Regions from separate parts of the Streptomyces sp. NPDC002867 genome, predicted to be linked through region 1. Evidence: riboswitches for the same ligand, from Rfam matches in the RefSeq annotation. Region 1 holds a riboswitch; the other holds the start of a gene.
The links. A riboswitch is a leader RNA that binds a small molecule or an ion and turns the genes downstream of it on or off. The one in region 1 is predicted to bind thiamine pyrophosphate.
Positions count from the first base shown of each region.

Region 2: linked by a shared signal. The riboswitch ahead of thiO (glycine oxidase ThiO) and the one ahead of ACWD0A_RS25320 (thiamine ABC transporter substrate-binding protein) in region 1 are both predicted to bind thiamine pyrophosphate.

Region 1 covers NZ_JBSFUR010000032.1:33,848-41,017, reverse strand. The annotation lists gene pyrH (UMP kinase) at 1-329, shown strand, start outside; gene frr (ribosome recycling factor) at 465-1,022, shown strand; gene ACWD0A_RS25330 (phosphatidate cytidylyltransferase) at 1,022-2,170, shown strand; gene rlmN (23S rRNA (adenine(2503)-C(2))-methyltransferase RlmN) at 2,466-3,572, shown strand; TPP riboswitch at 3,636-3,756, shown strand; gene ACWD0A_RS25320 (thiamine ABC transporter substrate-binding protein) at 3,752-4,849, shown strand; gene ACWD0A_RS25315 (ABC transporter permease) at 4,888-6,504, shown strand; gene ACWD0A_RS25310 (ABC transporter ATP-binding protein) at 6,504-7,170, shown strand, end outside.
Region 2 covers NZ_JBSFUR010000012.1:44,992-52,161, forward strand. The annotation lists gene pknB (Stk1 family PASTA domain-containing Ser/Thr kinase) at 1-1,892, opposite strand, end outside; gene ACWD0A_RS14475 (thiazole synthase) at 2,542-3,336, opposite strand; gene thiS (sulfur carrier protein ThiS) at 3,342-3,542, opposite strand; gene thiO (glycine oxidase ThiO) at 3,539-4,717, opposite strand; TPP riboswitch at 4,715-4,827, opposite strand; gene ACWD0A_RS14490 (hypothetical protein) at 4,910-5,269, shown strand; gene ACWD0A_RS14495 (NAD(P)/FAD-dependent oxidoreductase) at 5,279-6,517, shown strand; gene ACWD0A_RS14500 (Rv2175c family DNA-binding protein) at 6,562-6,927, shown strand; gene thiE (thiamine phosphate synthase) at 7,063-7,170, shown strand, end outside.

The DNA of each region.
Region 1 (7,170 bases):
GCATGCCCTACTTCTCCACCGACACCACCGCCGCCCAGCGCGCCCTGGAGATCGACGCCGAAGCACTGCTGATGGGCAAGAACGGTGTCGACGGCGTCTACGACTCCGACCCCAAGGCCAATCCGGACGCGGTGAAGTTCGACGCGCTGGAGTACGGCGAGGTGCTGTCCCGCAACCTCAAGGTCGCCGACGCCACCGCCATCACCCTCTGCCGCGACAACGCGCTCCCGATCCTCGTCTTCGAACTCCTCACCGAGGGCAATATCGCTCGGGCGGTCCGGGGTGAGAAGATCGGCACGCTCGTGAGCGACCGGGACACCCGGGCCTGACCCGAGGGCCTCGGGGGGCGCCCTCGGGGGATGGACAAAGCCCTGCCGGTCGTACACCGTGCAGGGAACACGCGACGCAGGTTCCGCCGGCCCAGTCCGATGCCGGGCCCAACTCAAGACACGCAGGAGCAAGTGGTGATCGAAGAGACCCTCCTCGAGGCCGAGGAGAAGATGGAGAAGGCCGTCCTGGTCGCCAAGGATGACTTCGCCGCGATCCGCACCGGACGTGCGCACCCGGCGATGTTCAACAAGATCGTGGCGGACTACTACGGTGCCCTGACCCCGATCAACCAGCTGGCGTCGTTCTCGGTCCCGGAGCCGCGGATGGCCGTTGTGACGCCGTTCGACAAGACCGCTCTGCGCAACATCGAGCAGGCGATCCGCGACTCGGACCTCGGTGTCAACCCGAGCAACGACGGCAACATCATCCGCGTGGTCTTCCCGGAGCTCACGCAGGACCGCCGCAAGGAGTTCATCAAGGTCGCCAAGTCGAAGGCCGAGGACTCCAAGATCTCGATCCGCTCCGTCCGCCGCAAGGCGAAGGAGACCATCGACAAGTTCATCAAGGACGGCGAGGTCGGCGAGGACGAGGGCCGGCGTGCGGAGAAGGAGCTCGACGACACCACCGCGAAGTACGTCGCGCAGGTGGACGAGCTGCTCAAGCACAAGGAAGCCGAGCTGCTCGAGGTCTGATGAACGACTCTTCCTGGGGGGCCTCGCACGGCGCCGGATACGCCGGTGCATGGCCACCGCCCGACCAGGGGCCCCTCCCGGCGGGTCCCGCCCACGATGGGCACGACGCACGGTATACATCAGAGACGCAGCCCATGCCCATCGTGCCGGACTTTCCCGACGCAGGTAGAGACGCCGAATCCCCCGAGGGGCCCAGCGGCCGGGCCGGCCGCGAGGACCGCGACCGGGGGGCCGCACGGCTCGGTGGCCCCCTGTTCCGCGACGAGAACACGCAGGAGCCCATGCCCAGCCCGCCGCCGGCAGCGCCTCAGCAGCCGCAGCCGCCGCAGAAGAAGCGGGCCGGCCGCGATCTGCGGGCGGCCATAGGGGTCGGTGTGGGGCTCGGCGCGGTGATCGTCGCGTCGCTCTTCATCGTCAAGGCCGTGTTCGTCGGCGTGGTGGCGGTCGCCGTCGTCGTCGGCCTGTGGGAGCTGACCACCCGCCTCCAGGAGCGCAAGCAGATCAAGGCGCCGCTGGTACCGCTCGCGGTCGGCGGCGCCGCCATGGTCGTGGCCGGCTACGTGCGCGGGTCCGAGGGCGCCTGGGTGGCCATGGCGCTGACCGCGCTCGCGGTGCTCGTCTGGCGTATGACCGAGCCGCCCGAGGGCTACCTCAGGGACGTCACGGCGGGTGTCTTCGCCGCCTTCTACGTACCGTTCCTCGCCACGTTCGTCGCGCTGATGCTCAGCGCGGACGACGGGCCGGAACGGGTGATCACCTTCCTGGTGCTCACGGTCGTCAGCGACACCGGTGCGTACGCGGTCGGCTGGCGCTTCGGGAAGCACAAGCTCGCGCCGCGCATCAGCCCCGGAAAGACCCGCGAAGGACTGCTCGGAGCGGTGACCTTCGCGATGGCGGCGGGTGCGCTGTGCATGCAGTTCCTCGTCGACGACGGCACCTGGTGGCAGGGTCTGCTGCTCGGCCTCGCGGTCGCGGCCAGCGCGACGCTGGGCGACCTCGGGGAGTCGATGATCAAGCGGGATCTCGGCATCAAGGACATGGGCACCCTGCTCCCCGGCCACGGCGGCATCATGGACCGCCTGGACTCGCTGCTGCCGACGGCCCCGGTGGTGTGGCTGTTGCTGGTGCTGTTCGTCGGCTCCGGCTGACCTGCGGTTCTCCGCGTGAGGGCTCGCCGTCCTCTCCCACGGCCGCCTCGGGGCATGGGGATACCCCTGGACGGCGAGCCCTCCGTCGTATCCGGGCGAGCCGGTGCCCCGGAGCCCGGTCTCCGGACGGCTCGGCGCTGCACGCTGCTGATTCGCCGACGACGGCCTCCACGTGCCCGACTTCTGGCGCGGCGCTGCCAGAGCGGCGTCCCGCCCGGACCGGCGGCTCCGGACGACCACCGCCCGAGTCAGCGGCCGCAGGCCACCTCGCGGGGTCTGCGACACTGGTAGCACCATGCCCAAGCCCGGAGAACTCACTTTCGTCGCGCCCCGCGGAGCCAAGAAGCCCCCGCGGCACCTTGCCGACCTCTCACCCGCCGAGCGCAAGGACGCCGTCGCCGCGATCGGCGAGAAGCCGTTCCGCGCCAAGCAGCTGTCCCAGCACTACTTCGCGCGGTACGCGCACGACCCGGCGCAGTGGACCGACATCCCCGCCTCCGCGCGGGAGAAGCTCGCCACGGAGCTGCTGCCCGACCTGATGTCGGTCGTGCGGCACATCTCCTGCGACAACGACACCACCCGCAAGACGCTGTGGCGCCTCCACGACGGCACGCTCGTCGAGTCCGTCCTCATGCGCTATCCGGACCGCGTCACGATGTGCATCTCCTCGCAGGCGGGCTGCGGGATGAACTGCCCGTTCTGCGCGACCGGGCAGGCCGGTCTCGACCGCAATCTGTCCACCGCCGAGATCGTGCACCAGATCGTCGACGGCATGCGGGCCCTGCGGGACGGAGAGGTGCCCGGAGGCCCCGCCCGGCTGTCCAACATCGTGTTCATGGGCATGGGCGAGCCGCTCGCCAACTACAAGCGGGTCGTCGGCGCCGTCCGCCGGCTGACCGACCCCGAGCCGGACGGCCTCGGCCTCTCGCAGCGCGGCATCACCGTCTCCACGGTGGGCCTCGTCCCCGCGATGCTGCGCTTCGCCGACGAGGGCTTCAAGTGCCGCCTCGCCGTCTCCCTGCACGCGCCGGACGACGAGCTGCGCGACACCCTCGTCCCGGTCAACACCCGCTGGAAGGTCCGCGAGGTCCTCGACGCCGCATGGGAGTACGCGGAGAAGTCCGGCCGCCGGATCTCCATCGAGTACGCGCTGATCCGCGACATCAACGACCAGGCGTGGCGCGGCGATCTGCTCGGCCGTCTCCTCAAGGGTAAGCGGGTCCATGTCAACCTGATCCCGCTGAACCCGACGCCCGGCTCCAAGTGGACGGCGTCGCGGCCGGAGGACGAGAAGGCGTTCGTCGAGGCCATCGCGGCCCATGGTGTGCCGGTCACCGTCCGGGACACCCGAGGGCAGGAGATCGACGGCGCGTGCGGGCAGCTGGCGGCGCAGGAGCGGTGACCAGGGGCCGTCGGCCGGGTGGCTGATACTGTGCCCTGTGCGTTCGCACAAATGAACAACGAAACATTCCGACAGGGGAGCGCAGCAGCGCTGAGAGTGCGGCAGGGCGTAGGACGCCCCGGGGCCGCAGACCCTCGGACCTGATCCGGGTCATACCGGCGTAGGGAGTCAGCACCATCATGAACAGCCAGCTTCGGCGTGCCACCGGCACGGCGCTCGCCGCCGCCCTCGGCGTCACCGCCCTCGCGGCCTGCGGCGGGCAGTCCGAGGACTCCGGGTCCGGCACCGGCGGCGGGTCAAAGACCGTCACCCTCGTCAGCCACGACTCCTTCGCGGCGTCCGACGCCGTCCTCAAGGAGTTCACCCGGCAGACCGGGTACACCGTCAAGGTCCTCAAGAGCGGGGACGCGGGCGCCGCGCTCAACAAGGAGATCCTCACCAAGGGCTCCCCGCAGGGCGACGTCTTCTTCGGCGTCGACAACACCCTGCTCTCCCGCGCCCTCGACAACGACCTGTTCACGCCGTACGAGGCCAAGGGGCTCGACCAGGTGGCGGACGAGGCGCGGCTCGACGCGGACAAGCACCGGGTCACGCCCGTCGACACCGGCGACATCTGCGTGAACTACGACAAGAAGTTCTTCGCCGGCAAGAAGCTCGCACCCCCGAAGACCTTCGCCGACCTCGCGAAGCCCGAGTACAAGAACCTGCTCGTCGTCGAGAACCCGGCGACGTCCTCGCCCGGCCTCGGCTTCCTGCTCGGCAGCGTCGGCGCGTTCGGCGAGTCCGGCTGGCAGGACTACTGGAAGAAGCTCAAGGCCAACGGCGTCAAGGTCGTCGACGGCTGGGAGCAGGCGTACAACGAGGAGTTCTCCGGCTCCGCCGGCGGCAAGAAGGCGGGCGCCGACCGTCCCCTCGTCGTCTCGTACGCCTCGAGCCCGCCGGTCGAGGTCCTCTACGCCGACCCGCAGCCCGCCGAGGCGCCCACGGGTGTCGCGACCGGCACCTGCTTCCGCCAGATCGAGTTCGCCGGTCTGCTCAAGGGCGCGAAGAACGAGGCGGGAGGCAAGGCGCTGCTGGACTTCCTGATCACCAAGACGTTCCAGGAGGACATGCCGCTCACCATGTTCGTCAACCCCGTGGTCGAGGGCGCGAAGCTGCCCGAGCTGTTCACCGAGCACGGTGTGGTCGTCGACAAGCCCGAGACCGTCGCTCCCGGCACGATCGCCGAGAACCGTGAGCAGTGGGTCCGGTCGTGGTCCTCGCTCGTCCTGAAGTAAGGCAGTCCCTGCGGGGGAACGCGGCGCGGCTCGCCCTGATGGCCGGCCCCGTCGCGTTCTTCGCCGTCTTCTTCGCCTACCCGGTGACCGCGATCGTCGGCCGCGGCCTGCGCGTCGAGGGCGCCTGGCAGTTCGGGCGGTTCGGCGAGGTCCTCGGACGTCCGGACATCCTGCACGTCCTGTGGTTCACCACCTGGCAGGCGCTCGCCTCCACCGCACTCACCCTGCTCGTCGCCCTGCCCGGCGCCTACGTGTTCGCCCGGCTCGACTTCCCCGGCAAGCGCCTCCTGCGCGCCGTGGTCACGGTGCCGTTCGTGCTTCCGACGGTCGTCGTCGGCACGGCCTTCCTCGCCCTGCTGGGACGCGGGGGACTGCTCGACGAGCTGTGGGGTGTGCGCCTGGACACCACGGTCTGGGCCATCCTGCTCGCGCACGTCTTCTTCAACTACGCCGTGGTCGTCCGCACCGTCGGCGGCCTGTGGTCGCAGCTCGACCCGCGTCAGGAGGAGGCCGCGCGGGTACTTGGCGCGGGCCGGCTGACGGCCTGGCGGCGGGTGACGCTCCCCGCGCTCGCGCCGTCCGTCGGCGCGGCGGCACTGATGGTCTTCCTGTTCACCTTCAGCTCCTTCGGCGTCGTGCAGATCCTCGGCGGTCCCGCCTTCTCCACCCTCGAGGTGGAGATCTACCGGCAGACGGCCGAGATGCTCGACCTGCCGACGGCGGCCGTGCTCACCATGCTGCAGTTCGCGGCCGTCGGCGTCGTCCTCGCCGTCCACGCCCGGGCCGTGCGGCGCCGCGAGGGCGCGCTGAGGCTCGTGGACCCGGCCCGTACCGCCCGCCGTCCGCGCGGAGCCGCCCAGTGGACCGTGCTGTGCGGGGTGCTCGTCACCGTCGCCCTGCTCCTGATCACGCCGCTCGGCGTGCTGGTCGAGCGGTCCTTCGACACGCCCCGCGGCTACGGACTCGACTACTACCGCGCGCTCACCGTGCTCGACGAGACGGGCGGCGCCTTCCTCGTCCCGCCGATCGACGCCGTGGCCAACTCGCTGGAGTACGCGCTCGTCGCGACCGCCGTCTCGGTGCTGGTCGGGGGGCTCGCGGCGGCCGCCCTCACCCGGCGGGCCGGCCGTCTGGTCCGCGGATTCGACGCCCTGCTGATGCTGCCCCTCGGAGTCTCCGCCGTGACCGTCGGCTTCGGGTTCCTGATCACGCTCGACGAGCCGCCGCTCGATCTGCGCGGCTCGTGGATGCTGGTGCCGCTCGCGCAGGCGCTGGTCGGGGTGCCCTTCGTCGTACGGACCATGCTGCCCGTCCTGCGCGCCGTCGACGTCCGGCTGCGCGAGGCGGCGGCCGTGCTCGGCGCGTCGCCGCTGCGCGCCTGGCGCGAGGTCGACCTGCCGCTGGTGAGCCGGGCGCTGCTGGTGGCGGCGGGTTTCGCGTTCGCCGTCTCGCTCGGCGAGTTCGGGGCGACCGTCTTCATCGCCCGGCCCGACCAGCCGACGCTGCCCGTCGCCGTCGCCCGGCTGCTGGGCAGGCCCGGCGAGCTCAACTACGGGCAGGCGATGGCCCTCGGCACGATCCTGATGGTGGTGTGCGCCGCCGCACTGCTCCTCCTCGAACGCATCCGTACCGACACCACCTCCGAGGAGTTCTGATGGCGCTGCTGGAACTCGAGAGCGTCACCGTACGGTTCGGTTCGCGGACCGCCCTCGACGCGGTGGACCTGAAGGTCGCCGAGCACGAGATCGTCTGCGTGCTGGGACCGAGCGGCAGCGGCAAGTCCACGCTGCTCAGGGTGGTCGCCGGACTCCAGCGCGCCGACGCCGGCCGGGTGCTGCTCGCGGGCGCCGACCAGGCAGGGGTGCCGGTCCACCGTCGGGGCGTGGGGCTGATGTTCCAGGACCATCAGCTCTTCCCGCACCGCGAGGTGGCGGGCAACGTCGCCTTCGGGCTGCGCATGCGTCCTTCCGGGGCCGGGGAGACGCCTCGCGTCGGCCGGGGTGAACAGGGCCGCCGGGTGGACGAGTTGCTGGAGCTCGTCGGGCTGCCGGGAGCGCAGCGGCGGTCCGTGGCCGCGCTCTCCGGCGGTGAGCAGCAGCGGGTCGCGCTCGCCCGGGCGCTGGCGCCGGAGCCCAAGCTGCTGATGCTCGACGAGCCGCTCGGCCAGCTGGACCGCGGGCTGCGCGAGCGGCTCGTCGTCGAACTGCGCGGGCTGTTCGGCCGGTTGGGGACCACGGTCCTCGCCGTCACCCACGACCAGGGGGAGGCCTTCGCGCTCGCCGACCGTGTCGTGGTCATGCAGGAGGGGCGCATCGCCCAGA
Region 2 (7,170 bases), on a different contig from region 1:
GGGGCCTCGTCGCCGCCCGCCACCGACTGGCTCTCGACCGTTTCGCCGAGGAACGGGAAGCTCTTCTCCACGTCCACCACGAAGCCCGCCGCCTCCAGATCCGCGGTCGCGTCGTCGACGCTGTCGCCCACCACGTCCGGAACCTCGACCATCCTCGGTCCCTTGGACACCGTGAGCGTGATCGTGTCACCGGCGGCGAGCCGAGTGCCCTCGGCGGCGGACTGCCGCGCGACCGCACCCGCCTCGTGCGGCGAGTTGATCCGCCCGGCGGCCACCTTCACCTTCAGGTCGGCCTCTTCGAGCTCGGCGGTGGCGTCCTCCACGGAGTCCCCGGTGACGTCCGGGACGTCGATCGGCGCGCCCTTGCTGACCACGAGCGACACCGCGCTGTCCGGGCTGCGGCTGCTGCCCGGCTCCGGATCGGTGCTGATCACCGAGCCCTGGGGAATGGTGTCGTCGAACTCCCGGGTCACCACACCCGGCGCCAGGCCCGCCCTGCGCAGCTCGCGCTCCGCCTCGGCGAGCGGCCTGCCGGCGACCTCCGGCACCTTCACGATCTTCGGGCCGCGCGAGACGATCAGCGTGACCGAGCCGTTCCCACGGATGCGCTCGCCCGCGGCGGGATCACTGTTGATCACCGAGCCGCGGGGAACCGTCTCGCTGAAGTCGTGGCGGACCTTGCCCGCTTCGAGACCGGCCCGGTCGAGCTGCCGACGGGCGTCCTTCTCCGTCTTGCCGATCAGCGCCGGGACACGGGTGAACTGGCCGGAGTTGATGTACCAGACGCCCGCGCCGATGCCGAGGAACGCGACGACGGCGACGACCAGGGCGAGCACGCCGCGGCGGGCGAGCGGGCCTCTTGCGGGACCGGGCCTCTCGGGCGGCCGCGCGGAGGGCGGCGGCATGGTCAGCCGCGCGGTGTGGTGGACTTCGGGCTCCTCGCGGGGCAGCGCGCGGAGGATCACGTCCGTAGGCGCGTCGTCCGGGGCGGTGTCCGCGGGGGCGCCCTCGCCGCGGGCCTGTGGCGGCACCGCGTCCAGCTGCTCGTCACCGAGCGCGGCACGCGCCTCACGGGCCTGCGCCAGGAGCGCGACAGCGTCATGCGGCCGGATGTCGGGGTTGCGGGCGGTCGCGCTCGCCACGAGGTCGTCGAGCTCGACGGCGAGGCCCGGCACGAGGGCGGACGGAGCGGGGACGTCCTCGTTCAGGTGCTGGTAGAGCACCTGGGCAGGGGTGTCGCCGGAGTGCGGCTTGCCGCCCGTGAGCATCTCGTACAGCACGACACCGCACGCGTACACGTCGGCGCGGGTGTCGGCCGTGCCGTACTCGATCTGCTCGGGCGCGAGATACGAGACGGTGCCCAGCACGGTGCCGGAGGTGTTGGTGACCGAGCCGACCGCGCGGACCAGCCCGAAGTCGGCGACCTTGACCCGGCCGTCGTCCCCTATCAGGACGTTCTCGGGCTTCATGTCCCTGTGCACGAAACCGGCCCGGTGCGCGGCGCCGAGCGCGGCGAGCACGGGCTCCAGGATGTCGAGCGCGGCCCGCGGCTGGAGCGCGCCGCGCTCGCGCAGGACGTCGCGCAGGGTGCAGCCGGCGACGTACTCCATCGCCAGATAGACGTACGCGCCCTCGGCCCCCTGGTCGAAGACCCCGACGACATTGGGGTGCGCCAGCCGGGCCACGGACTTGGCCTCGCGGATGAACCGCTCCACGAACGTCGCGTCGGTGGCGAGCTCGGGGTGCATCACCTTGAGCGCGAGGACCCGGTCGAGCCGGGTGTCGACGGCCCGGTAGACCGTGGCCATGCCGCCGACGGCGATACGCGCGTCGACGCGATAGCGGCCGTCGAGCACCTGCCCGACGAGGGGGTCTGAGAGGGTCGTGTCCACTCGGCGATTCTACGAGGCGGGACCGTTCGCCCTGTCCGCGCCGGAACCGCTTGCAGCGCACCTGTGACGGTTGTCGTGAACCTGCAGGGACTTTCCCCACCCGCCCTCCCCTACGGCCTGGCGGCCGTGGGCGGTACCCCCATCCCGAACTGGGCAGGCCGCAGGCCCCCGCCACGCCTGCGGCCGTGCCCTCGATCTGCCCTTCGGCCTGGCGGCCGTCGGTACCCCGGCCCCGCATGGGGCGAGCCGCCCCCGACTGGGCCAAGCCGGCCCCGTACGGTCGGCGACCGTGCCCGCAACCTCTCCCTACGGCCTGCGGCCGTGGGCTATCCCGCCCCGCACGGCCGGGGGGTGCGCCCGGGCGGGTCGGCTTCGCGCGGCGAGATCCAGCTGCCTACGGCCTGCGGCCGTGGGCTATCCCGTCGTGCATGGTCAGCCCTCAGGCGCCGTACGGCCTGCGGCCGGGGGAGTGCGCCCGGACGGGCCGGCTTCGCGCGGCGAAATCCAGCCCCGCCGGCGCTTGAGCCCCGGTTCGGGAAGGGGCGGGGTGGGGAACATGCCCGCGCAGCGGACCACGCCCCCGCCGGGCGTGTGAGGCGCAGGGCCGGGGCGGACCCCAGAAGGGCGGCGGCCCCGCACCCCGCCGGACTCAGAACGCCGGGCGTTCCGGGTCCAGGGCCGCCCGGCCCTCCGCCGGCGACGACGCCTCCGCGAAGTGGCGGCGGGGGATGCGGCCCGCCCGGTGTGCCAGGCGGCCCGCCTCCACCGCGTGCCGCATCGCCTCCGCCATGAGCACCGGCTCCTGCGCCCGCGTCACCGCCGACGCCAGCATCACCGCCGCGCAGCCCAGCTCCATCGCCAGCGCCGCGTCCGACGCCGTGCCCGCGCCCGCGTCCAGGATCACCGGGACGCCCGCCTGCTCGATGATCAGCTGGAAGTTGTGAGGGTTGCGGATGCCGAGCCCGGACCCGATCGGCGAGCCCAGCGGCATGATCGCCGCGCAGCCCACGTCCTCCAGCTTCCGCGCCAGCACCGGGTCGTCGTTGGTGTACGGCAGGACCGTGAAACCGTCGTCGACGAGCGTCTCGGCCGCCTCCAGCAGTTCCACGCCGTCCGGCAGCAGCGTGCGCTCGTCCGCGACGACCTCCAGCTTGATCCAGTCCGTGCCCAGCGCCTCCCGCGCGAGCCGCGCCGTCAGAACCGCCTCGCCGGCGGTGAAACAGCCGGCCGTGTTCGGCAGGACCTGGATGCCCAGCCTGGTCAGGACGGACAGGACGGAGCCCTGCACCGTGGGGTCGAGACGCCGCATCGCGACCGTGGTGAGTTCCGTGCCGCTCGCGATCAGTGAGCGTTCCAGGACGTCGAGGCTGGGCGCCCCGCCCGTACCCATGATCAGTCGCGAGGTGAAGGTGGTGCCGCCGATGGTGAGACGGTCGTCGGCCATGGCGCTCAGCCTCCCTGCACAGCGGTGAGGATCTCGACACGGTCGCCGTCGCCGAGCCGGGTGCCCGCCCACTGGCTGCGCGGGACGACGGTCTCGTTGACGGCGGCGGCCACGCCCGAGGGGGCCGCCGTGAGGGCCGCCACCACGATGTCCAGGGTGGTGCGGTCGGCGAGCTCGCGGGTCTCGCCGTTGACGGAGACGTTCATGCGGGCTGCTCCTGTCGTACGCGTGCGCCGGCGGGGGCGAACCGGCGGGGGCTGAACGGGCCGGCGAGGTCCGGTAGCCGCCCGCTGGTGAGCGCGTCGGCGAGCACATCGCCGGTCACGGGCGTGAGGAGCACGCCGTTGCGGTAGTGGCCGGTCGCGAGCAACAGCCCTGGCATCTCGGTGAATCCGAGAATCGGCGCGTTGTCGGGGGAGCCGGGGCGCAGCCCGGAGCGCGTCTCGGTCAGCGGCAGTTCGGTGATGCCGGGCACCAGCTCGTGCGCGTCCCGCAGCAGTTCGTACACGCCGCCGGCGGTGACGGTCGTGTCCCAGCCCAGCTCCTCGGTGGTCGCGCCGACCACGAGCTCGCCGTTCTCACGCGGCACCAGGTAGACGTGGCTGCCGCGCACCACCGCGCGCACCGTGCGGGACAGGAACGGCGCGTACGAGCCCGGCACCGTCAGCCGCAGGACCTGGCCCTTCACCGGCCGTACGGGAGGCAGGACGTCGTCCGGCACCCCGCCGAGGCGGCCGCTCAGGCTGCCGCCCGCCAGCACCACCTGGCCGGCGGCGACTTCCGTTCCGTCGTCCAGGACCGCACCCGCGGCGCGGTCGTGCACGACGACCAGCCGCTCCGCCCAGGCGCGGCGGAAGTCGACCCCGGCGCGCTCGCAGGCGACGACCAGCGCCGTGGCGAGCCGCCGCGGATCCACCTGGTGGTCCCCGTCGACGCGCAGACCGCCGCGGACCCCCGGCGCGAGCATGGGCTCCAGGCGGCGGCACTCGCGACCGGTCAGCCACTCCGACTCCAGGCCCGAACGGCGTTGCAGGGCGTGCAGTTCCCGCAGGTGCGCGCGGTCGTCGGCGTCGAGGGCGACGGCGAGAGTGCCGCACGCGCGGTAGCCCACCGACCGCCCACTCGCCGCCTCCAGCTCGGCGGCGAACGCCGGGTAGCGCCGGGCCGATTCGAGGTTCAGGCCGAGCAGCGTCTGCTCGCCGTAGTGGAGTTCGGTGACGGCGGCCAGCATGCCCGCCGCGACCCGCGCGGCCCCGCCGCCGGGCTCCGGATCGGCGACGGCCACGCGCAGCCCGCGCTGCGCCGCGCGCCAGGCCGTGACCAGGCCGATGATCCCGCCCCCGACGACGAGGACGTCGGGTGCGTCTGGTGTACGAGACATGGGCGTCCAGCCCCTCCCTTCGCCGGCATGACCCGGATCAGGTTCGTACGGTCGGAGGCCGGCCAGCCTCCCTCTCAGCCCGGTGCGTCCGGGCTCCCGCGAGTGCCTTACGGTGGCCACCCTAACCCCACGCCCAGGCGCGCAGTAAGGGAGCCGCCGTCCCCCGGCGCGGGTGCGCAGGAGGTGGACGCAGTGGCGATATCGCTCGACGGACTGGTGCTCGCTCCGGTGGCCGACCAGGCCCCGGGCCAGGTCGGCACCCGCACCCGGTTCCTCTACCACGAGCAGCAGGGGCGGATCTGGGCCGAGTACGAGGGCGGCGACGTGGTACGCGGCCACCTCGTGGGCACGCGCGAGGGGGACCGGCTGGACTTCCGTTATGTCCAGTTGAAGACGGACGGCGGGACGTCCAGCGGCCACTGCCTGTCCACCGTCGTCGAACTCCCCGACGGGCGGGTGCGCCTGGAGGAGACCTGGGAGTGGGAGTCGCAGGAGGGCAGCGGGACCAGCGTCGTCGAGCAACTGCTGCCTGATGATGCGTCAGAAGCTTAAGGTGGCCCGGTGAGCGAGCACACGCACGAGCAGGCCGGGGACGGGCGACGGGTCGTCGTGGTCGGCGCGGGCATGGCCGGGGTGCAGACCGCGGTCGCCCTGCGCGAACTGGGCTTCACCGGACCGGTCACCCTCATCGGCGCCGAACCGCACCAGCCGTACGACCGGCCGCCGCTCTCCAAGGCGATCCTGCTCGGTACGGCGGAGGGCTCCGCGTTCGACATCGACTTCGACGCGCTCGACGTCGACCTGCGGCTCGGCTGTGAGGTGACCGGCGTACGCCCCGGGGCGCACGAGGTCGAGACCGCCGCCGGCCCCGTCCCGTACGACGTCCTCGTCCTCGCCACCGGCGCCGAACCCGTCGCCCTGCCCGGGGCCGCGGGCGTCCCGGGCGTCCATCTGCTGCGCACGCTCGACGACGCGGACCGGCTGCGGCCCGTGCTCGCGCGGCAGCACGACATCGTGGTGGTCGGGGCCGGCTGGATCGGCGCGGAGTTCGCGACCGCCGCGCGCGAGGCGGGCTGCGCGGTGACCGTCGTCGAGGCGGCCGACCGTCCGCTGGCCGGGTCGCTGCCCGCCGAGGTCGCGGCGCCCATGGCCCGCTGGTACGCCGAGGCGGGTGCCGAGCTGCTCACCGGCGAGCGGGTGGCCGCCGTCGAGCCGGGCACGGTGGTGCTGGCCGGATCGGGGCGCAGGATCGCGGCCGGCGCCGTCGTCGTCGGCATCGGCGCCAGGCCCGCGACCGCCGCCCTCGTCGGCAGCGGCATCGAGCTGGGCCCGGACGGGGCCGTCGTCGCCGACCGGCACCTGCGTACCTCCGCGCCCGACGTGTACGCCGTGGGGGACTGCGCCTCCTACCCCTCGGGCCGCTACGGCACCCGGCTGCTCGTCCACCACTGGGACAACGCGCTGCAGGGTCCGCGCGCGGTCGCGGCCAACATCCTCGGGGCCGCCCCGGAGCCTCAGGTGTACGACCCGGTGCCGTACTTCTGGTCGGAGCAGTTCGGGCGTTTCGTGCAGTACGCGGGCCACCACCCGGCGGGCGACACGCTGCTGTGGCGCGGCGACCCGGCCGTGGACGCCGACTGGTCGGTGCTGTGGCTGCGGGAGGGCGTGCTGGTCGCGCTGCTCGCCGTCGACAGGCCGCGTGACCTGGCACAGGGCCGCAGGCTCGTGGCGTCAGGCGCGCGACTGGATCCCGGCCGGGCCGCCGACCCGTCCGTCCCCCTGAAGGCGGCGACCGCGTAGGAGTCGGCTACCGGCTGTCAGTCCAAGATGGCAGGCTTGTTCCTGTGACCGAGATTGACGCAAAAATTGATGCTCTCGTCCCCGCCTGGCTCCACCTGCCCGACATCGCGGAAATGCTCGATGTCGAGGTGACGCGTGTGCGGCAGCTGGTCAAGGAGGGCCAGCTGATCGCCGTCCGCCGTGGTGAGAACAGGACACTGCAGGTGCCTGCCGCCTTCATCGACGGCAACAAGGTGGTCAAGGGCCTCTCCGGGACCCTGACGCTGCTGCGGGACGACGGCTTCACCGACGAAGAAATGCTGGAGTGGCTGTTCACTCCCGACCCGACCCTGCCGGGGACCCCGGCGCAGGCCCTGAGCGAGAATCGCGGCACGGAGGTGAAGCGCCGGGCTCAGGCGCTCGCCGTCTGACGTCCGTCCCGACGTCCCCGTCCTGACAGGACGGCCTCGTCCCGAACCATCGGAGCGCGCGGTGCGGGCGGGAGCCGCACGGCCCCGGCCCGCACCCGCGCGCCGTTCATCACCCATCCAGCGGGGGGAAGCACCATGTCCACGGCTCGCGAACTGCTCGGCGACGCCCGCCTGTATCTGTGCACGGACGCCCGGAAGCGCCAGGGCGACCTGGCGGCGTTCCTGGACGCCGTGCTCGCCGGC